DNA from 3 places in the Komagataeibacter sp. NFXK3 genome. Region 1 is predicted to be linked to each of the others. Evidence: predicted binding sites of a transcription regulator. Region 1 holds the regulator's gene; each other region holds the start of a gene.
What was found. The regulator LexA, encoded in region 1, represses DNA repair genes until DNA is damaged. The targets are predictions, from matches to a motif close to TGTTCTANNTANGTTC.
Positions count from the first base shown of each region.

Region 2: OQZ28_RS16130 (ImuA family protein) is a predicted target of LexA. The motif match lies at 3,099-3,114, and genes of this name have one in related genera.
Region 3: OQZ28_RS14215 (ImuA family protein) is a predicted target of LexA. The motif match lies at 3,447-3,462, and genes of this name have one in related genera.

Region 1 is NZ_JAPIVJ010000005.1:52,800-60,220, forward strand. Features, by position in the region: gene OQZ28_RS07065 (aminotransferase class I/II-fold pyridoxal phosphate-dependent enzyme) at 1-862, shown strand, start outside; gene OQZ28_RS07070 (alpha/beta fold hydrolase) at 859-1,509, shown strand; gene bioD (dethiobiotin synthase) at 1,506-2,903, shown strand; gene lexA (transcriptional repressor LexA) at 2,967-3,638, opposite strand; gene OQZ28_RS07085 (molybdopterin molybdotransferase MoeA) at 3,756-4,964, opposite strand; gene rpmG (50S ribosomal protein L33) at 5,125-5,292, shown strand; gene OQZ28_RS07095 (FtsB family cell division protein) at 5,374-5,703, opposite strand; gene eno (phosphopyruvate hydratase) at 5,765-7,045, opposite strand; gene OQZ28_RS07105 (DUF3429 domain-containing protein) at 7,185-7,421, shown strand, end outside.
Region 2 is NZ_JAPIVJ010000028.1:3,379-10,799, reverse strand. Features, by position in the region: gene OQZ28_RS16140 (error-prone DNA polymerase) at 1-825, opposite strand, end outside; gene OQZ28_RS16135 (DNA polymerase Y family protein) at 822-2,375, opposite strand; gene OQZ28_RS16130 (ImuA family protein) at 2,260-3,054, opposite strand; gene OQZ28_RS16125 (YoaK family protein) at 3,338-4,099, shown strand; gene OQZ28_RS16120 (SOS response-associated peptidase) at 4,099-4,746, shown strand; gene OQZ28_RS16115 (oleate hydratase) at 4,872-6,617, shown strand; gene OQZ28_RS16110 (ATP-dependent nuclease) at 6,850-7,421, shown strand, end outside.
Region 3 is NZ_JAPIVJ010000015.1:35,623-43,043, reverse strand. Features, by position in the region: gene OQZ28_RS14230 (error-prone DNA polymerase) at 1-986, opposite strand, end outside; gene OQZ28_RS14225 (hypothetical protein) at 990-1,223, opposite strand; gene OQZ28_RS14220 (Y-family DNA polymerase) at 1,223-2,656, opposite strand; gene OQZ28_RS14215 (ImuA family protein) at 2,637-3,428, opposite strand; gene OQZ28_RS14210 (hypothetical protein) at 3,542-3,838, opposite strand; gene OQZ28_RS14205 (ParA family protein) at 3,835-4,497, opposite strand; gene OQZ28_RS14200 (hypothetical protein) at 4,845-4,967, opposite strand; gene OQZ28_RS14195 (phosphoadenosine phosphosulfate reductase domain-containing protein) at 5,340-6,311, shown strand; gene OQZ28_RS14190 (hypothetical protein) at 6,509-6,769, shown strand; gene OQZ28_RS14185 (DEAD/DEAH box helicase family protein) at 6,884-7,421, shown strand, end outside.

The DNA of each region.
Region 1 (7,421 bases):
CGGGTGGCAGGCCAATGCATCGGTGCTGGCGGCCATATTGCGGCTGGCAGGCGAGCAGGGCGCCCCCCCGCTGGTATTTGCCGACCGGCTGAACCATGCCAGCCTGCACCACGGCTGCATGGCGGCGGGCGTGCGGCAGATCCGCTTTCGGCACAACGACCTTGACCATCTGGAAAGCCTGCTGCTGCGCCACGCCAATGATCCGGGCCTGCGGGTCATCGTGACGGAAAGCGTGTTCAGCATGGATGGCGACCGCACCGACATCGCCCGCCTTGGCGCACTGGCGCGGGAACACGGCGCTTTCACCTACGTGGATGAAGCCCATGCCACCGGCGTGCTCGGCCCGCAGGGGCGTGGCCTGTGCGCGGGGCATGAGATCGATCTGGTCATGGGCACGTTCAGCAAGGCGCTGGGCGGGTTTGGCGCGTTCGTAACCGGCTCGCGCGCGTTGTGTGATTGGCTGGTCAATGCCTGCTCGGGCTTCGTGTTCACCACCGCCCCGCCACCTGCCATGCTTGGCGCGATGGATGCAGCCCTTGAATGCGTGCCCCATCTGGATGCAGAGCGTGCCCGCCTGGCCCGCAATGCCGCCCATATCCGCGATGTGGTGCGCCGTTGCGGCCTGTCGCCCGAACCCTCGACCACGCAGATCGTGCCGATCATGCTCGGTGATGCCGCCCGTGCGCTGCGCTTTGCCGCAAGCCTTGAGGCGCAGGGCCTGCTTGCCGCCGCCATACGCCCGCCCACGGTGCCGCCCAATGGCAGCCGCATCCGGCTTGCGCTGAGTGCGGCCCATACCGATGCCATGATCGACCAGCTTGCCACCGCCATTCCGCTGGCCCTGCAACAGAGTGCGGCATGAGCGCCACCTCGCCTGTAGCCTTCGTGCATGGCTGGGCGTTCGACCCGACCTTCTGGGCCGCGACCCGCGCGGCCCTTGGCATGGCACGGACGCGTGGCCTCGACTTCGGCTTCTTTGCTCCCCACGCCCATATGGAACTGCCACAGGAGCCCTATATCGGAGTCGGGCACTCACTGGGCACGTTATGGCTTCTGCGCCACCATGGACCGCTGTGCCGGGGGCTGATCCTTATAAACGGCTTCAGCCGGTTCGGGGCCGGACCGGACTTTCCAGCCGGGATCGGCCGGCGCGTGATTGAACGCATGCGCCAGGGGCTGCTGCGTGCGCCGCAGGGATTGCTGCACAGCTTCCGCCTGCGCGCGGGCATTGATGAGCCAGTGCCTGAACCGATCCAGCGCGACCGGCTTGAAACCGGGCTCGAGGCCCTGATGGACATGGATTGCCGGGCTGACCTCAACCGCACGATATGCCCGGTTCATGTCATGGCGGGCACGCAGGATGCCATTGCGCCCCCCGCGCTGACCGAGGCCTGTTTTCCTGCCCGCTCCCTGCAATGGCTGGAAGGCGGCCATCTGCTTCCGCTCACGCATGCCACGGCCTGCGCGGATGCCATCACCACCATGGCCAGACGGATGATGCCATCATGACGCGCAAGGACAGCATTGCCGCCCGTTTCGATATGGCGCGGCACTACGAGCAGGCGGCCCGCATCCAGCGCATAGCCGCTACCGAACTGGCCCGGCGCATTGCAACTGGCATGCACCCTCATGCCCCGCGCCGTATTCTGGAAATTGGCTGTGGCACCGGCTTCCTGACCCGTGAACTGCGCCGCCTGTTTCCCCATGCCCACATCACCGCCACTGATATTGCGCCGGGCATGCTGCAACGCCTGGCCCGGGGCATGCCTGATGACGGGCAACTTGTGCTGCACCGCATGGATGGCGAAGCGCCAGACCTGACCGGCCCGTTCGACCTGATCTGCTCCAGCCTGGCCATGCAGTGGTTTGCCAACCGCAAGGCGACACTCGCCGTACTGGCCCGCCTGCTGGCGCCGGGGGGGCACATGGCGCTGGCAACCCTGTGCGCGGGCAGCTTTCGCCAATGGCGGGCGGCGTATGACGCCGTAGGCGTGACATGCCCCATGATGGATTACCCACCCTGCGCCACGTTGCAGGCCGAATGGCCCGGTTGTGGCGCGGGCCTGTGGCAAGATACTGAAATCATCGATACGCCAGCGTCCCCACTGGCCTTCGTGCGCGAACTCCGTGCGATTGGCGCGACCCATACGGATAGCCCCCGCACGGATGGCCTGCAGCGCGTACTGGCTGCGGCAGGCGCTGGGGATGCGCCTTTTGCCATGTCGTACCGTGTGGCGTACGGGCAGTTCCATCGTGCGCCATGGCCCGGTGTGTTCGTGACCGGTACGGATACGGATGTGGGCAAGACCGTCGCCTCCGCCGCCCTGGTGCGGGCCTGGAACGCGGCTTACTGGAAGCCCCTGCAAAGCGGCACGGATGATACGCCATCCGACAGCACGAGCCTGCGCCACTTGGCGGGGATTGATGCCACGCGGCTCTATCCGCCCGCAGCAAGTTTCGGGGCCTCGCTCTCGCCTGAGGATGCAGCGCGGCAGGCCCATGCCAGCATCGACCCGGCCCGTATCGCCGTGCCGCATCACGACCCTGCGGCAGGCCCGGTCGTGGTGGAAGGGGCAGGGGGCGTGTTTGTTCCGATTGCGCCTGATTACCTGATGGTCGACCTGATGGCGCGGCTGGCGCTGCCGGTGGTGCTGGTCGCGCGCAGCACGCTGGGCACGATCAACCACACGCTGCTCAGCCTTGCCGCCCTGCGGGCACGGGGCCTGCATGTGGCAGGCGTGATCCTGAACGGGCCGCCCGAACCTGTGGGGCGCGATGCCATCATGCGCCACGGGCAGGTGCGCATTCTGGCGCAGTTCCCGCCCATGACGCCCATGGGGCCGGAAGCGGTGGGGCAACTCGCAGCCCTGCTGCCCCCGTGGCATGACATTATGCAGGCATGAATACGCCGCCTTTTTGAAACGGGGCGGCACCCGGAAACGGGGTGGCTGGCAGTGCGCTAACCGCTAATAGCGCCGGATCAGGCCAGCCAGCGTGCCCTGTATGTACACACGTTCTGCCGGAAAAACCCGGGTTTCATACGCGCTATTGGCCGGGATCAGCGCAATTTCCCTGCCCTGATGGCGGATGCGCTTGAGGGTCACCTCATCGCCATCAATCAGCGCCACCACGATTTCCCCATCGCTTGCGTGGTTCTGCTCACGGATGATGACCATGTCACCATCCAGAATGCCCGCTTCCTCCATCGAGTTGCCCGTTACCTCCAGTGCGTAATGGCTGGCCTTGCCCAGCATGTCGGCGGGCACGGTGATGCGGGTGGTCTCGGGGGTGATGGCCTCGATGGGATTGCCCGCGGCAATGCGCCCCACGAAGGGCACGTCCATTACGGCTGCGATCTGTTCAGGCGCAGGCAGGTCTGGCGCGGGGTGGGGCGAATCGGCAGGGCGGGGCGGCGGCGGATCGATATCGGGCAGGCGCAGGATCTCGAGCGCGCGGGCCCGATGATGCCTGCGGTGCAGGAACCCACGCTCCTCCAGCGCCGAAATGAGGCGATGGATGCCAGACTTGGAGCGCAGGCCGAGCGCATCCTTCATTTCATCGAAGGAGGGTGAAAAGCCCGTCCGGCGCAGGTGGCCATCGATAAACAGCAAAAGCTCATGTTGTTTCCTGGTGAGCATGCCACATGTCCTTTTGCCGTGAGCAGCGCCGCCAATGCGCGAACGCCATGGAACAAATCAAAAACCTGTTCCATGTTCTATATTGGTTCCCCCTGCCGCGTCAACCGGCATTCCGGCCTATGCAAAGACGTGATCGATACGGATCACCTCGCAGGCATCGCCCTTTTGTGCGGCTGGCGCATGGGGCGCGCGCAGCACCAGCGCCTGGCTTTGCGCCAGCACGTGCAGCATGGCCGAATCCTGCATGGGGAAGGGCGTTGCCACCAGGCGGCCCTGTCCGTCATGCGCAAGCGTTGCGCGCAGGTGGTCCATGCGCTGGTCGTTTTCCGGCACGTCGCAGCCCAGAATGGCGTGAACCGGCGGCTCGACGGATTGCGCCAGCCCGGCCATGCGCCGCAGGGCGGGCAGCACGAATACGATGGAACACACGAAAGCCGCAACCGGGTTGCCCGGCAGGCCGATAAAGGGCAGGCGGCCCAGATGGCCCGACATCAGCGGGCGGCCCGGCCGCATGGCAATCTTCCAGAAATCGGTTTTCAGCCCCACCTGTTCCAGCCCGCGGCGCACCAGGTCGTGGCTGCCCACGCTGGCACCGCCTGCGGTCAGCAGCATGTCCACGCCATCAACCATGCGCTCCAGCGTCGCCACATCGGTCATGTCATCGCGCAGCACCGGCAGCATGACCGGCTCGGCGCCCACGGCGCGCAGCAGGGCAGCCAGCATGGGCGTGTTGGAATTGGCAATCTGGCCTGCGCCAATCGGGCTGCCGGGCAGCAGCAGTTCATCGCCGGTGGCGGCAATGGCCACGCGGGGGCGGCGGGTGACCTGTACCCACGCATTGTTGGCCGCCGCCGCCAGGCCCACATCGCGTGCCGAAAGCCTGCGGCCTGGGGGCACAAGCACCTGCTCCGCTGCAAAATCCTGCCCCTTGCGGCGCACATAGGTGCCCGGCGCCAGCGTGTGGGTGGTATGCACGCTGCTGCCCTCGCGCTGCGCATTCTCCTGTATCAGCACGGCATCGGTGCCGGCGGGCATGACGCTGCCGGTAAATATCCGCACGCACTGCCCGGGGCCGACCGTCCCGGTAAGGGGATGGCCCGCAGGGGCCTCGGCAATGCAGGCAAGCGTTGCACCGCCAGCCGAAAGGTCCGCCGCGCGCACGGCATAGCCATCCATGGACGAGACATCGGCTGGCGGGTTGGACAGCCCCGCCGTGATGGGGGCGGCACTGACGCGCCCACAGGCATCGGTCAGGGCCACGACCTCGGCTGGGAGGGGGAAAACCCCCTCCAGAATCCGCTCACGCGCTTGCGCTACACTCAACATCGGGCACGGCACTCCATTTTTTTTGCCATTCTGGGGCGATTCCAGCAGAAATATCGGTCAAGGTGCTTGACCTGAGCCTTGTGTATGCGCATTTTCCGCCAACTTGAACCACTGCTGCACCTGAGTGTTCCAGCAGCGGCGGAGCAGTGCTGAGGATATCATGGCCAAGAGCAACACCATTCAGATCAAACTCGTCTCCACGGCGGACACGGGCTACTTCTATGTGACCAAGAAGAACGCCCGCGCCCAGACCGGCAAGATGGAACTGCGGAAATACGACCCCGTCGCGCGCAAGCACGTGGCCTTCCGCGAAGCGAAGATCAAATAATCTCCCGATTTGCGGAGATGAAAAAAACCCCGGCAGGTTTTCCGCCGGGGTTTTTTTGTATCTGCCGCGTGCCGGGGCCTCTCAGTACAGATGGTCATGCTCCGCGTAGGGCACGACAATCTCATCCGGGCGCGCGAGGTTCTGCATGGAGCGGGCGCGTTCATCGAGCAGGTCGGTGTCGAGCGCGCCTTCCTTGAGGCCACGCACGCGGCGCAGCCACACTTCCTGCTCGGCCGTGGCGTCCTTCTGGGCCGAACGTGCTTCATCAAGCAGGTGCAACTGCGTGGCGTAGCTGTGCAGCCCATGCTCGCCGCGCATGACGTTCCAGCCAAAATAACCCGTCAGCGCGATGAACAGGGCAGGGGGAATGGTCGCGCGCATCACACGCTTCGCGATCTTGACTACCTGCATTCCATCACCCCTTTTCGCATCCCTTGAAGCCGGACGGGCTTAACCCGTCCGGGCCGGCGTGTCACCCGTTCTTGAGAATCGTGCGCCCGGCATAGCGTGCCGCCGTGGCCAGTTCGTTCTCGATCCGGATCAGCTGGTTGTATTTTGCCGTGCGGTCCGAGCGCGACAGCGAGCCGGTCTTGATCTGCCCGCAATTGGTCGCCACGGCCAGGTCGGCGATGGTGCTGTCTTCCGTCTCGCCCGAGCGGTGGCTCATCACGGCCGTATAGCCCGCATGCTGGGCCATCTGCACCGCTTCGAGCGTTTCGCTCAGCGTGCCGATCTGGTTGACCTTGACCAGCAGGGAGTTGGCAACACCCGCCTTGATGCCCCGGCGCAGGCGGTCGGGATTGGTCACGAACAGGTCATCACCCACCAGTTGCAGCTTGTGGCCCAGATTGGCGGTCAGTTCGGCCCAGCCTTCCCAGTCGTCTTCCGCCAGGCCATCCTCGATGGAGATGATGGGGTAGCGGGCGGAAAGATCGGCCAGATAGGCAATCATGCCAGCGGCATCGAGGCTCTTGTCCTCGCCCGCCAGTTCGTAGCGGCCATTTTTATAGAACTCGGTGGCCGCGCAATCGAGGGCGAAGGTCACGTCATCACCCGGCTTGTAGCCTGCCGCCTCGACCGCGCGCATCATGAAGCCAAGGGCTTCATCGGCTGATTTCAGCGCCGGGGCAAACCCGCCTTCATCGCCGACGTTGGTATTGTAACCAGCCCCTGACAGGCTCTTCTTGAGCTGGGCAAAGATTTCGGACCCCATGCGGATGGCATCCGTGACCGTGGGGGCGCCCACGGGCTGGATCATGAATTCCTGGATGTCGATCGGGTTATCGGCATGCTGGCCGCCATTGATGATGTTCATCATCGGCACGGGCAGGGTGCGCGCGTAAACGCCGCCCACGTAGCGGTAGAGCGGGGTCTGCAGTTCTTCCGCCGAGGCCTTGGCCACCGCGAGCGACACGCCAAGGATGGCGTTTGCACCCAGCCGGGCCTTGTTGGGGGTGCCATCAAGGTCGATCATCGCCTCGTCAATGGCGACCTGATCGGTTGATTCCACGCCCTGCAGCGCTTCAAGGATTTCGCCTTCGACATTGGCCGCAGCCTTGAGCACACCCTTGCCGCCGTAGCGCTTGGGGTCGCCATCACGCAGTTCCACGGCCTCATGCGCGCCGGTGGAGGCACCTGACGGCACGGCAGCGCGGCCCTTGGCGCCCGATGCCAGTTCAACATCCACCTCGATGGTGGGATTGCCCCGGCTGTCGAGGATTTCGCGGGCGATGATATCGATAATGGCGCTCATGGTATCTGTTTCCTCAGATTTGACATTATGGGGATGCCGCATGCCACCGGCATGCATATCCTCCCTCACGATAACAGATGCAACGCATCACGCCAGAGTAGGGTATGCAACCCAGCACAAGATATTAGGAGACCCCGCCGTGAAACGCCTGCCGCTGCTTGCCATCGTCACTGCCCTGGCCAGCCTGCTGCCACTGTTTGGCTGCACCTGTGCAATCCTGTTCCTTTCGCCCGACCATACGCCACGCCTGCTCACCGCCGCCGTGGGCTATGGCGCGGTGATGCTGTCCTTCCTCGGCGCGGTGCACTGGGGGCTGGCGCTGGAGCAGCCTGACATCATACCCGCAGGCGGCACGCAGCGTCTGACCAACCTGCGG
Region 2 (7,421 bases), on a different contig from region 1:
CTGGGGTGTCCGGCCGGGCACGGACACCTCATCGGGATACTGATAGCCCAGATCATCAAGTGAGAAGCGGCAGCGCTCCACAATGTCCATGGTCCGGGCCACCGCTTCTGGATAGCGCACGAACAGCCTGGCCATTTCCTGAGGCGGTTTGAGATAGCGGTCGGCATGACGTTCGCGGACAAAGCCTGCCTCATCGATGGTGGTGTTGTGGCGGATGCAGGTCACGACGTCCTGCAGGATGCGGCGGTCATGGGTGTGAAACAGCGCGTCGTTGGTTACAACGGTTGGCACACGTGCCTGATGCGCCAGGTTCGCCAGTTCATAAAGCCGCATCTGGTCATTGGGACGGCGCAGCAGGGTGAGCGCCATGTAGGCGCGATCGGCAAAAGCCTCTTTCAGTTTGCGAAGATGCAGGGCGTAGGCATCATCCGCCGTGTCCGGGATCATGACGACGATCTGGCCTTCACCCCAGGCGACAAGATCCTCCCAGAGCAGATGGCATTTCCCCTTGCCGGCTCGGGCCTTGCCTATGGTGAGCAGACGGCAAAGGCGTCCGTAAGCCGCGCGGTCGGTTGGATAGACCAGTACCGGCGGGAAATCGACCAGATCGAGACGACAGCCGACGACCAGCCGGACGCCGGTAGCCTTCGCGGCTCCGTATGCCTGCACCATACCCGCCAGGGAATTGCGGTCGCAGATGCCCAGCGCCTCAATGCCAAGCGTTTTTGCCTGTTCGAACAGTTCGATCGGCGAGGAGGCGCCACGCAGAAACGAGAAATAGGTCGTGACCTGCAGTTCGGCGTAGCGTGGCGCCGAGCTGTTCATCCGAAGATCCCATGCAGGAACCAGCCCTGCGAGCCGGTCTCGCCGTGCTCGCCATCGCCCGCCCGGTAAAGCCAGAAGCGCTCGCCGCTGGTGTCCTCCACCCGGAAGTAATCCCGGGCGATAGTCAGTTCGGCATCATTCTTCCACCATTCGCCAAAGACACGCTCCGGCCCGTCGGCGCATTTCACTTTCCGTCGCACGCCCCGCCAGATGAAGAACAGCGGTGGCTGATCCGGCAGTTCCGCCATGGCCTGCACGGGTTCGGGCCGCGCCAGCAGGCGTGTCGGACGCGGCCAGTGCTCAGGCCAGTCCTTTGCCTCCTCGGGGGCCAGAGCGGGCACCCGGCAGAAAGAGCGTTCGGGCAGGTCGCTTTCCACCGGGGCAAAGCGATAGAGCGCCTGCGTGCCGACACGGTTGGCCAGCGTGTCGATCAGGTCGGACACATCGGCCTCTTGCTCGGCGATCAGGGAAGAGACCGTCTGCCGCCGGTCCATGGGTTCCGCCAGGGAGGCGATCAGCACCATGCGCTCAATGCCGAACCCTGGATCAATGTTTTCGATCTTCTCGCATAGCAACCGGGTCAGGCGTTTTATGTCCCGCACCGGCATGGCCGTGGCCACCCGGATCGCCTCGGTGCGGCTGTCCACGCGATGCAGCAGCAGGTCGAGACGGCGCACGCCCTGTCCACGTTCGTCCAGCCCCTGGCAGAGCAGCGGCACCAGCCTGCCGATATATTTGGCGATGGTCTCGGCCGTGCCGATGGGTTCGGCGAAGTTCCGGCTGACCTCCATCGGATCGACAGGGCGGACTGGCACGATGGCCTCCCCCATGCGGCCAAAAGCCTGATCCAGTCTGCGGGCGATATCGGGACCGAACCGCAAGGCCAGAGGGGCGCGAGGCATGGCGGCCAGCGGCCCGATGCGGGACACACCCAGCGTGGCCAGTCCGTCGATGATCGTGTCTGGCAGACGCAGTGCTTCAACCGGGAGATCGGCCAGAGCAGAGGCTGTTCCGCCTGAGGGCACAACGGCAATCGGTGCCCGACTATAGCGGGCGATGGCGTGCGCAGCGCCCCACGTGTCCGCCACCACAGCTTTTGCCCGAAAGCCGGCGCCCGCCATGCGATGAACCATGTCCTTGAGCATGGGGAGTTCACCGCCATGCAGGTGATCCGCCCCCGTCGTGTCCAGGACCAGACCGTCCGGCGCATCGACGGCCACGATGGGCGCGATCCGGTGCTGAAACCACAAGGCAAGTTTTTCCAGTCCAAGACGGTCGCCCTCGGGATCGGCGTCCATCAACACCAGATCGGGATACAGCGCCTGGGCCTTGGCGACTGGTGTGCCGGGACGCAGCCCCAGCTTGCGGGCGGCCAGATCGACCGACAAGACAACTCGTCGTCGTCCTTCACGCCCGGCCAGTGCGAGCGGCACTTCAGGCGCTGGCGCGTCTTTGCCCAGCCGCTTCCTGATCCGATCCGTCGGCCACAACGGCAGGTAAAGAGAGACGATCCGCGATCGGACTGCATGGAGTGAGCCTTCCTTTGGCATCACAGGCCTCCACTTCAAAATCGGCACATTCGCCCGCACGGGCGCGGATCAGTTCCAGCAGCCAGCGCGGTCTTCCGACGCCGGGAACCGGTAAAGGCACGGATGGCAGGACTGAGACCCGCCATCGGGTCACACTGGCAGTCGGCTGGCCAAAATCCGCGGCATCCGTCTGCCGTCGCCAGCGCCGGATGGCAATGCCCAGGGAGCCGGACGTCTCGGCCGCCAGCTGCAAACGACGTGAGGCCGTCATGGACAGACGCGCCACCTCGGCCACAACGGCCCCAAGGCCGCCATGCCGCAGCCCCTCCTCAAAACAGGCCAGCACATCGACGTCCGATCCCGCCTCGACATAGATGGTCCGCCGTGCCGACAGACCGACCTGTTTCAGGGAAGGGGCGAACACATCCTGGCGGGTGACGATCCACAGCACCTTGCCACGCGTGCGCGCGGCAATGCCGGCGCAGAACTGACCGGCGGCGGCACTGTGCAGGGCGTCATTCCCGCCGCCCGCCACCTCGTGCAGAGCGCCCAGCGCCAGACCGCCGCCGGGCAGACGCGCATCGATCTCGCGCACGCCAAAGGGCATTACCTTTCTGCGTCGGTCGCTATGCCCTTCGAGACGGCTGATCGCAGCCCGCAGGGCCTCCAAGCCGGGTTTTTTCTGGGTTTCAGCAGTCATTTCACGGCTCGACGTTCCTTGCGCAGGCAAATTTCCTGATTATATGTTCCTGATTTGTTCCGTTAACCTGTCAGCGTCAACATTTATCTGTAGGGAGACCACCCCTTTTCAGCATGTGGAAATCCACAATCCCTAGAGATATCTTCCTAAGAAATTGAAAGCAGGAAATTTTGTCGGAAAGGGGACGGACTGTTACCATCCTGCTCATAAAAAAGATCGCTGTCCGGGGGAAGCCGATGAACACGGAGTCTCCTCATGTGCTCAGTCAGGATGGGAGGCACAGGTGCTTGTTCACGAAGGGGCGGGGCGTAACGCCAGTATCGACAGGCGTCTGGGCTGCTCGCTGGCGGCCATTGCCGGTGCTGTGAACGCCGCTGGTTTTCTGGCCGTGGGCTATTATTCGGCCAACATGACTGGCAATGTCTCAGCACTAGCGAGCGGCCTGCATGAAGGCCATCTGGAACTGGTCCTGTCCTGCTGTGGTCTTATACTGGCCTTTGTCGCTGGCGCGGTAATGTCGGTGCTGCTGGTCAATGCAGGTCGTCGCCGTCATCTGCCGTCGATCTACGCACGGAGCATCCTTCTGGAAGCCTGCCTGCTCGGGCTTCTGGGGGCTGTGGATCTTCTGTTTTCGGCCCAGCCACGGGATCCGGTGCTGGCCTACGGGCTGAGTTTTCTCATGGGCCTCCAGAACGCCACGGTCACACGTATTTCCGGGGCGCGTGTCCGCACCACCCATATGACGGGAATGCTCACCGATGTGGGGCTGGAACTGGCGGACTGGCTGGAGAGCTTTTTCCATCCAGTTGACCCGGCCCGGCGGACCGGTACGCGCGAGCGCCTGGGGCTGCATGCCGCCATCGTGCTGTCCTTCACGCTGGGCGGCGTGTCCGGCGCCTTTCTGTATGGCTGGTGGTCTGCTCTGTTTCTTCTAGCTCTGGCGGGGCTTCTGGCCTGTCTTGCCCTGCCGGGCGCGCTGTCGCATGAGCCTATGGCGGAACATGAACCGTCGTCGGTTCAGGCTTACGGGGAGAAGCATCCCTGATGTGCAATCTCTATGCCATGACGTCGAACCAGAAAGCGATCCGGGAGATTGCAATGGTTCTCGATGATCTGACGGGCAATCTCCAGCCTCTGCCGGAGATATACCCGAATACAATGGCCCCGATCGTGCGGAACGGCGGAAACGGTCGTGAACTGGTCATGGCACGCTGGGGCCTGCCGACACCGCCCGGGTACCTGAAGGGACACAGGGTCGACCGGGGTGTAACTAACATCCGCAATCCGTCCTCGACATGGTGGAAACGCTGGGAGGGCGTGCAACATCGTTGTCTGGTGCCATTGACAGCGTTCTACGAGCCGGAGCGTCTGCCCGACGGGACATCACGACCGGTGTGGTTTGCGCGGAATGATGGAGAACCGCTGGCCTTCTTTGCCGGGATATGGTGTCGATGGACGTCTGTGCGCAAACTGGCGGACGGCGAGACGACGGATGATCTGTTCGGTTTTTTGACCACGGACGCCAATCGGGAGGTGGGCGCGATCCATCCGAAAGCCATGCCTGTAATCCTGACCCAATCGAATGAGCTGGAGCGCTGGATGACGGCACCGGCAGCGGAGGCTCTGGAACTTCAGCGACCGCTTCCTGATGGGGTCTTGTGTCGGGTGCAGGCCCCGGTTCCGGCTGACTGAGAAAGGGGATCATCCTGTCCTGTTCGTGGCGTTTGATACATCGCAACGACAGATCGGCTTATCGGGTGTTGTGTGGCTGAAGAGGTTTCCCGCCATCAGCCTTTTCCACAAAAAGGACATACGCCATGAGATATGCTCACAGCAATTACGAGGCTTTTGTTCACCCTCCAGCACCGCAGGGTATGGAAGGGCGGTCAGCATGGATCGTGGGCGGTGGACTGGCGGGCATGGCGGCGGCGGCGTTCCTCATCCGGGATGCGGGCATGACGCCTTCAGCCATCACCATTCTTGAGGCCTCGGACAACGACGGTGGCGCGCTGGACGGAGCGGGGAATGCGGAGACCGGCTGGCTGATCCGTGGCGGTCGGGAAATGGAAGAGCAGTTCCTGTGTCTGTGGGATCTGTACCGTTCCATTCCCTCTCTGGAAATTCCCGATGCTTCAGTGCTGGATGAAGTCTGGCAGGTCAATCAGGCCGATCCGTCCACAAGTCCGGTCCGCGCCATGTGCAACCGTGGGCAGCCCCTCGCCGATCGTGACAGGCTGACACTCACGGGAAAGGCGCGGCGCGAGATTATTGCCCTCATTCTGACCGATGAGGATGAGTTGGCGGGGAAGACGATCGCGGATGTGCTGTCCGGCGATTTCATGGCGTCGAACTTCTGGCTGTTCTGGCGGTCGATGTTTGCGTTCGAGACCTGGCACAGCGCTATTGAGATGAAGCGTTACCTCGCACGGTTCGTGCATCAGATTCTCGGTTTGAAGGATCTGCATACGCTGAAGTTCACCCGATATAACCAGCAGGAATCCCTCAGCCAACCACTGGCCACATGGCTTGCTGATCAGGGCGTCGTGTTCCGTCATGGTGTGAAGGTGACGAATGTTGTCGTTGATGTTTCGGGCAGCAGGAAGATTGCGACCCATCTCGACTGGCTGGAAAATGGCGCGTCCGCCGGTGTTGACCTGGGGCCGGCAGAGCTGGTGTTCGTGACCAACGGTTCCATGGTGGAGAATTCACGCTGGGGCGACCATCATACACCCGCGTCGATTGAAACGACCATCGGAGAGGGGAGCGTCTGGCAGCTCTGGCGCAACCTCGCCGCGCAGGATGCTGGTTTTGGTAACCCGGATATTTTCTGTGGCGATACAAAAAAATCCCGCTGGCTGTCGGCAACCGTTACGACCCGGGATGCGCGGATTCCGGAGCTTGTAAAGCGGATTACGGGGCGTGATCCGTATTCGGGGAAAATCATCACGGGTGGTCCGGTCACGATCGCGGATTCATCCTGGCTGATGAGTTGGGTGGTCAGCCGTCAGCCCCATTTCAAGGGGCAGCCCGAAGGCCAGATGGTGGCCTGGCTCTATGGTCTGTTCAGTGACGTGCCTGGCGATTACGTGAAAAAGCCCATGCAGGACTGCACGGGGGAGGAAATCACCCGTGAGTGGCTGTTCCATATGGGCGTGCCGGTGGATCAGATCGACGATATGGCAGCGACAGGGGCGACGACGCGTCCGTGCATGATGCCGTTCATCACGGCGCAGTTCATGCCGCGTGCACCGGCGGACAGGCCGAACGTGGTGCCGCACGGGAGTGTCAATCTCGCCTTCCTCGGGCAGTTCGCCGAGACGCCACGCGATACGGTTTTCACCACGGAATATTCCGTCCGCACGGCGATGGAGGCGGTCTATACGCTGTGCGGCGTCAGGCGGGCCGTGCCGGAAGTGTCGGGCGGCATTTTCGATGTCCGGATGCTGCTACAGGCGGCAGCGGAACTGCGGGACGGAGAGAAAGTGCCAGCATCCGGGCTGATCCGGCACCTGACACAGGGAATCGAGATTGACGATCTTCTGGAGCGCTACGGGCTGGTATAATTTTATTGTCAAAAGCCGAGGCGTAATTACTGCTCTCTTCTAGCTACGGTAGAAACAAGCGCCATTCTGAGTTGATGCACAAAAGTAATATAGAAGTTTGCGCGACTTTAGGAGGGAGGGCTCGGAAGAGAGAAGTGTTCCGGCGCAGAACATTGGCACTCACGCAAGAAAGGTCGGTATTTTTCTGACTACCGCATGACCGGAGGTTGGGGTAGAAAAGATGTGACGATAAATGATTTGGACACGGAATGTGTTTTTAGCACAATTAACCATTAAAGATTTCCGACGTATTAAAGAGGCAACCTTATTGTTTCAGCCCGGCCTCAATATCATTGTTGGGCCAAATAATATTGGGAAAACTGCTGTAGTAGATGCCTTGCGAGCATTACTTGCTGGGGCCGACGACCCGTATCCACGTTTTAGTAGTGACGACATTCACCTACCTGTAGAAGGCACAATTTCTGACGAGATTCGCTTTGAATATATTTTCAAAGATTTAAGCCTCGATGAAGAGGCTGAATTCATGCATGCTCTCCGTGAGAATGCCGATGGCAAAATCGAGGCGATCATAGGAGTAACCTATGGTGATGCCGATAAATCGGGGCGTTTGAAACCTCGCCGCTGGTGCGGAGATTTTGACGAAACATCGATGACATCGTCAATGCTTGAAAATTTGCGGAGTGTCTATCTTCAGCCATTACGTGACGCTGAACAGGGTCTTCGACCGAGCCGTAATAGCCAACTTTCTCGTCTTCTCCATCTACTCTCAGACGAACCTGGGCGAACCGAAATTGCAACTGCCCT
Region 3 (7,421 bases), on a different contig from region 1:
CGCACGATTGTATGCACGGTCAGGAAATATGGTGCGTAGGACAGAGAGCCGATCAGCCTCAGCTCGTGGGCGATCTGCGTCTCGACCTCAGGGGGCGCCCCGGCCGGATAGCGTCGCGGTAGTGCGGCTTCGACCAGGCGTGTCAGTGTGTCCTGCGCGCTTTCGCCCGTTCTCTCGGTTTCGGTCGGATACTGATAGGTGAGGTCATCCAGACTAAACGTGCAGGCCTCGGCAATTCGCCGCGTGTTGGCTAGAGCATCCGGAAAGGCGGCGAACAGGCGTTCCTGTTCTTCAGGGGCTTTCAGATGGCGATCGGCGTGGACATGACGGCGGTTGCCAAGATCATCGACGGTACAGCCTTCCCGGATCGCCGTGACGACGTCCTGAAGAACGTGCCGGCGCGCATCGTGGTAAAGAACATCTCCTGTCACAACACAGGCCAGACCGCGCGCTGTGCAGAAGCCCGCGAGCGCGTGAAGCCGCGCCAGATCTCCCGGCTGCCTGAGCACCGTCAGCGCGACAAACCGGGTCTCTTCTTCGCCTGCCCTTTGTCCGGGCAGATCCAGCAGGCTCTGAACGTGCCCGGGAAGTGCTGCCAGATCCTCGGGCGGCAACAGGATCAGGAGGAGATCCGGTGCCGCTCCGATGAGATCCTCCCAGCCCAGAAGGAAGACTTCCCGCTCGCCCCGGTGATGGCCAAGGGTCAGAAGCTGGCACAGACCCGCCCAGCCGGCACGGTTTCGGGGATAGGCCAGGAGCGCACTGCCGTCACGTAGAGCCAGACGGCATCCGGGTAGAAGACGAAGACCGGCCTCGCGCGCCGCCAGATGGGCGCGGATCACTCCGGCCACAGTGTTCCAGTCGGTCAGACCGATTGTTTCATAGCCCAGGGCTTTCGCCTGAAAGATCAGTTCATCCGGCTGGCTGCCCGAGCGCAGGAACGAAAACGAGGACGTGACCTGCAATTCGACATAAGGCGCGCTCATGATCTAGCGGCGGTGGGGATGCGGGTGTCGGCTGCTATCAGGCGCGTTGCTGGTGGGAGCGCGCATCACGACAAATCCGGATCGTTCGAGATAGGCGACCAGACGCTCGGCCACCAGATGGGCCATCAGCTCGGCGGCGTCATGCGTGCGCCTGCGTCCATCGTAACACAACGCGTGCATCAGGACTTCGGCCACATCCGAGGTGCTGGCCGGGATCAGATCATCGCGGGAGTCCATCAGAAGCCCCCCTGTAGAAACCAGTCGCCCGAACCGGACCAGGCATGGGCTTCGTCGCCTTTGCGAAACAGCCACAGGCGCAGGCCGGTCGTGGTCTCGACCTGCCAGTAGTCGCGGATCGCGCCGTAACTTTCGGACGTCTGCCACCATTCTCCCAGCAGACGTTCGGGGCCATCGGCGGCCGCAATGCGATGTGTCTGCCGCTTGAGGACGAACTGGCGGGGCGCACCGTCCGGAAGCAGGGCAGTCACCTGCACCCGGACGGGCAGATCGAACACAATGTTCGGCCGCGCCCAGAGCATCTGGCTCGCGAGAGGCGGTTTTGCCATGTCGCCTGGAGAAACGCGAGACTGTCCGTCTTCCGGCCAGGCGGAAAACCGAGGCGCGAGCTGGTGGACAGAAACAATCCCCGGACGGTTCAGCAGCCGGTCGATCAGAGTGGCCGGGAGAGCGTGCTCCGAGGATGCCCCGACGTCCGGCAGGACTGACCGCTCAGGTCCCGCTTCCAGCGGTTCGTTCGCGCTGACAGTCAGGATGACGGTTTCAATTCCGAACTCGGGCGCGATCTGCGGGATCTGGTCCTTCAGCAGGCGCGTCAGACGCGGCACGTCAGCCGTCGGATCGGACGTCCCCACGCGGACGGCCTGGATGGATCCGTCCACGCGCACACAGAGAAAGTCGAGCTGCCGCGCCCCCTCCCCTCGCGCCGTCAGCTTTTCGCAGACAACCGGCACAAGGGCAGCAATCACCGTGGCAATGGCCTCCGGTGTGCTGATCGGCTCGACCAGAGACCGGGTCAGGGAAATCCGGTCCACAGGTTGAAACACGCTGAGCGGGCTGGCCTGCCGTCCCAGAGCGTCATCAAGACAGCTCAGAAGCTCTGCGCCAAAACGCTTGGCCAGAGGCGCGCGAGGGAGGTCTGCAAGGGCGCCAATCGTGTTCAGTCCAAGTCGGGTGAGGCTGGAGAGTGTCTTCTCGGGTAAGGGAAGTGCTGAACAGGGCAACGGGTGCAGCGCCTGTTTCTGCTGACCGGGAGGCACGAGACAGATCTGGTCGATCCCCGAACGGGCCAGAGCGCGTGAGGCAGCGGCGGTATCGCTCAGTGCTACGGAGCAGGAATGCCCCCTCGCCTTCAGGCGGTCCCTGACGAGATCCAGCATGGCCGCCTCGCCGCCGTAAAGATGGGCGCATCCGGTGGTGTCGCTGTAGAGACCGTCCGGAGCGTCGAGCGCAGGCAGCGGCGACAGCCAGATCAGCCAGGAGCACAGATCTGTCAGCGCGGCCCTCTGTGCGTCGGCGTCCTCTTCTGCGGTCAGAAGATCCGGCACCAGGGAGCGGGCCTGCGCTAGCGGCATTCCGGGTGTCAGTCCGGCTGCGAGCGCAGCCGGACTGACACCAGTGACGATCTGACGGTTATGCGCTGGCGCGTGCACGATCAGGGGCCTGTCGGGCGGGAAGTCTTCCGAGCGGGAGAGCTGAAGGCGCTCGGTGCGCCAGAAGGGCATCCAGAGAGCGAGAAAGCGGCGCATGATCGGTGCAGTCGAGGATCCAGTGAGCAGGGCGGCCTCCCCTCACCCGCAGCAGCGCGGCAGAAAGGCGTCGGGAACCGGGAAGCGGCATGGCCAGTCCCGGAAAAAATCGTGGTGATGAGGGATGAGAGAGGATCCGCCAGCGCGTGGCGCACGCGCAGGGATCTTTCCCGGGAGCGCGCGCGAGCAGTGCAAAGCGCAGGAAGAAGCCTGTGTTGCCACTCGCTTCCACTGCCAGATTGAGGCGACGGATTTCCTTAAGGGTTGGAACTTGGCTGCCAGTGATGACGGCCAATGCGCGCTCTGGTCCGCGCAACACGTCTTCGGCGACAGCGAGCAGGCTGGCGGGATCCGTTTCAATGCAGACCAGAGTATCTGGAGACAGACCGCACTGATGCAGTCCCCAAGCATTCAGTGCGGCAGGCGTATCGCTGATCCAGAAGACCGGCCCCCTGCCCTTTTGCAGGATGGGCAGCAGCATGGCGAGACTGGCCCCGATCTCCAGAGGATCAGAAATCAGAAAGTCATGCAGGCTGCCGGTCTTGAGACCGCCGCCGAGATGGGCATCGACGGCAGAATGTCCGGTGGCGAGTGTGTCACTACGGGAGTGAGACAGGTCTCGACGCTCCAGGCGTCGGACCTGCTCGCGCAGTCGCGCCAGGGCGTCCGTTGTCATCTATGTTCTCCTTAACGAGAACATAAAGAGAACAAGTCTAATTCCATTGCAAGCGTTTTTAGGGTTATCCGGTAAAATATATTACCCGGTTACTTATAAAACCGGGTAAACAATCAAACCGGATTATTCTCTTTATACAGCTTCCAAGCTTCTTCTATGACGACGCCTTGGGTAACGCCTCGCCTAGTCGCCTCCTTAGCGATTTCGTCGGAAACATCGGGAAATACCTTAGCGTGCAGTTGTCCTGTTCGAGGGCTGGGTAGGCGTCCTCTACGTTTTGCAGGTTCTCTGGCTATGAAGCCATGATCCGCAGCGACGCGATCAACTCGTTCGACGGCGGAGGCCGATGCGACTTTTTCTCGCGACCGGAGCTTTCCTACATCAATCGCAAAAGGCTTCTTCTCGGTCATTCTGCCGCTCCTGTAAGGCGTCGGTACACAGCTTGTGCAAAGCCATCGGCGTTTTCGATCGCTGCCACCATGTTACCTTGTGGTGGGATTGAGTGCAGATCTCCACCGAACTCGAAAAGAGCGGAAAACGCAGCACGCTCCATTAGAGGGGGCGTTATCACGTCCACGCCTGACTCCCTAAGTGAAGCTTCAATACCTGAATGCTGTTTGGAGCGAATTGCCCGCGTCATTGTGAAAACAACTGAGTGAGGAATCTTACGCCCTAAAGACTCTTCTTCCTCTGCTACTAGAGCAAGGGCTCTCGCTCCTATTGTCGCGTCTAATGTGGTTCCTCGCATGGGGGTCAACACCAAATCAGCTTGAGAAATTGCGCGCGACACCAATCTCGACGCGACGCCTTCCAAATCGACAATGACGATTTTCCCGTCAGCGTCGTGCCTTTTGATCGTCTTTATAATGTCGCTTTCAGAGACCTTCGTTATCAGGCTGATTCTCGGCGGTCTTGGCGCGCGGTCAGCCCATAAAGTCAACGCTTCGTTCGGGTCGCAGTCTAATAGAGTCACCTCTGCGCCATAGTGTGCAAGCTGGGTCCCCAAGATGACAGCTGTAGTCGATTTTCCAGCGCCTCCTTTGGGGGACGCGATAGCGATGACAGGCATTGTGTTCTCCGCTCAAAGAAGCCGTGCTGACCTACGTTGGTAGTGCCGCTGTGTAGTTTAGTAAACCGGATAAATGTTAAAACCGGATTAAAAAATATATCCGGTAATCACTATAACCGGATAATATTTTATAGGAGCCCAATAAGAGTGTTCCAACTTATCCTTCTACTGGCGGCTTCTGAAGCGGGATTAAGGCACAAAACCGGATATGAACAAAAACCCGGTAATAATTTAAACCTGATAAAGAAATAAACCGGATAAAAGGAGAGCAGGGTAGGAAAGGGCTGACTGGAAGCCGCCCAGCCCGCAACAGGTGGGTCAACGCGTGTCCTCGCCATGCTCGCCGGCTACGCCGTCTGCGCGTGGCTGCGGGCCGCGTTGATCCTGCCGCTGCGCGGCACTGTTGCAGTCTGAACAGCCCCCAGCCGGACGCGACGATGTTCAAAAACCAGAAATGGATCGAGCATCATGCGCCGTCATTACCTTCCTTATGTCCCAACACCACGCGGTCGGCCGCCCATGCGGTGGACCGATACGCAGGAGCCTGTGTCCTGCCGCAAATGCAATGAGCACTGGGCTGGCGGTGATCCGGCCCTGACGATCCCGTGTACGGGCTGCAACGCGCCGGCGCATGAGCCCTGCCGTCGCAGTGCGGGGGGCAATGAGCGGGTGTGTGCGTGCCGGGATGAGGCGGCAACCCAGCTTGGACTCCTCTCACGCTGCGACGGCCTGAGCTGGGACAACCGGCACGTCAAGCCGCTTCTCCTGCGGGACGCTCCGATCGCCAGTGCCCTGATGTGCCGCTCTGTCCGGACAGGTGCCCCGGTCAGCAGGTTCGTGTCATGACGCCGGATCTGACGTCGTATGACAGCATCATCGTGGCCGTGTCGGGCGGCAAAGACGGCCTCGCCTGCCTTTTCGCCCTCCTTGAAGGCGGTGCCCCGACGGACCGCCTGGAACTGTGGCACCACGAGGTGGACGGGCAGGGGCCGTCCTTCATGGACTGGCCCTCCACAAGCCCCTATGTGAGCGCCCTGGCGCGGGACTTCGGCCTGCCGCTCTATCGCTCCTGGCGCGAGGGCGGCTTCGAGCGGGAGATGCTCCGCAAGGACGCACCGACAGCCCCTGTCCTTTTCGAAAGCCCTGAGGGTCTGATCCGCACAGGCGGGCAGGGGCCGAACGGGACGCGCCTGCGGTTTCCCCAGGTCTCCGCCAGCCTGACGACACGCTGGTGCTCCGGTGTCACCAAGATCGACGTCGCCGACCGCGCCCTACGCGGCCAGGACCGCTTCCTGAACTGCCGCACCCTGTTCGTGACCGGTGAGCGCGCCGAGGAAAGCCCAAACCGTGCCCGTTATGCCGCTTTTGAGCCGCACCGCACGGATACGCGGCACGGCACGCGACGTCGCCGTCACGTCGATCACTGGCGGCCCGTTCACCAGTGGAGCGAGGCGCAGGTCTGGGACAGCCTGAAACGCTGGAAGGTGATGCCGGCGCTGCCATACCGCATCGGCTTCTCCAGACTGTCCTGTGCCACCTGTATTTTTGGCGATGCGCGGCAGTTTGCAACGATCCGCTGGCTCGATCCTGCCCGCTTTGAACGTCTCGTGCAGTACGAGCAGCAGTTTGGCTGCACGATCAAGCGCACAGTGTCGCTGGAGCAGATCGCCGAGCAGGGCAGGCCGTATGCCGCCGCCCTGGCAGCGCCCGAGCTGGCCCGCGCGTGCCTCTCGGCGCGTCCGATCCCGACTGTCTTCACACCAGCCTGGGAGACCCCGGCCGGAGCGTTCGGGCAGGGCGGGGGGCCAACCTGAAAAAAAGAAGAAAAAACAGAAGGTTGAAAAAGAAGAAGAGGGGAGGGGGGCAGCACAGGCCAGCCCGCCCTGCAAGAGGTGGGTCCGTCCGTGTCCTCGCTGCGCTGCGGGCCGGGCGGTCCCGACGCTGTGCGTCGCTCTGGCAGGCCGCACTGTCCTGCGCTCGCCGGAGAGGGTCAGGAAAGGAAATAAAGACAATGTCAGACACCCTCGAACGCCCCGCACAGGCGCACGCCTTCGATCTGAAACAGGCCCACGAAGAGGGCTGGACGATCCTCGAAGGCTGCGGACCCGACAATGACGAGACGCATCTGGTGGGTCTGCATTGCAGCGATCCTCAGGCCTGGTGGCGCGTGGCGAGGCAGGCAGGCGAGGGTTCGGCCTACCACCGTGAGGCGCTGTCCCGCCTGTCCGAGAACGAGCGCGAGCAGATCCGCCTGCGCTTTGGTCCCCTCTGACCCCGCGCTGATCCGGGAGGCCTGACGCCTCTCTCCCCGAACTGATCCTGTTTTCCGGCCCCCCGGTCTGCCTCCGCGCAGTACCGGGCGCTGCCGCTTGTCCGGAGTTTTTCCATGTCCATGTCCCAACTGAGCTTTTTCGATACCTCAGCACTCGGCGGCAGCCAGTCCAATCTCTACTGGGGTGATCTTCCCGGAGACCGCGCCCTTGAGGAAGCCGCCGCTGCGGTTCGACAGGCGACACAGGCCCCGGCTCCGATCCCCGCCGTCCTGCCGAAAGTGGATTTCGTCCTGAGCGGAACGCGTGGCCTCGCCCAGGGCTGGAAAGAGCGCGCCCGCGACAATCTGGCAGCGATCCGCCTTCTGGCCACACTGGAAGCGGAAGACCGCAACGCCAGCGCGGAAGAGCAGGCCGTGCTCGCCCGTTTCACAGGGTTCGGGGCCGGAGAGCTGGCCAACAGCCTGTTCCCGCGTGCCGGAGAGACCTTCCGTGCCGGTTGGGAAGAGATCGGCAGCCAGCTTGAAGCCCTGACCAGCCAGCAGGAGCGAGCGGGTCTGGCACGGGCCACGCAGTACGCCCACTACACGCCCGAACTGATCGTTCATGCGATGTGGGATCTGGTGGCCCAGATGGGGTTCCGGGGCGGCCGTG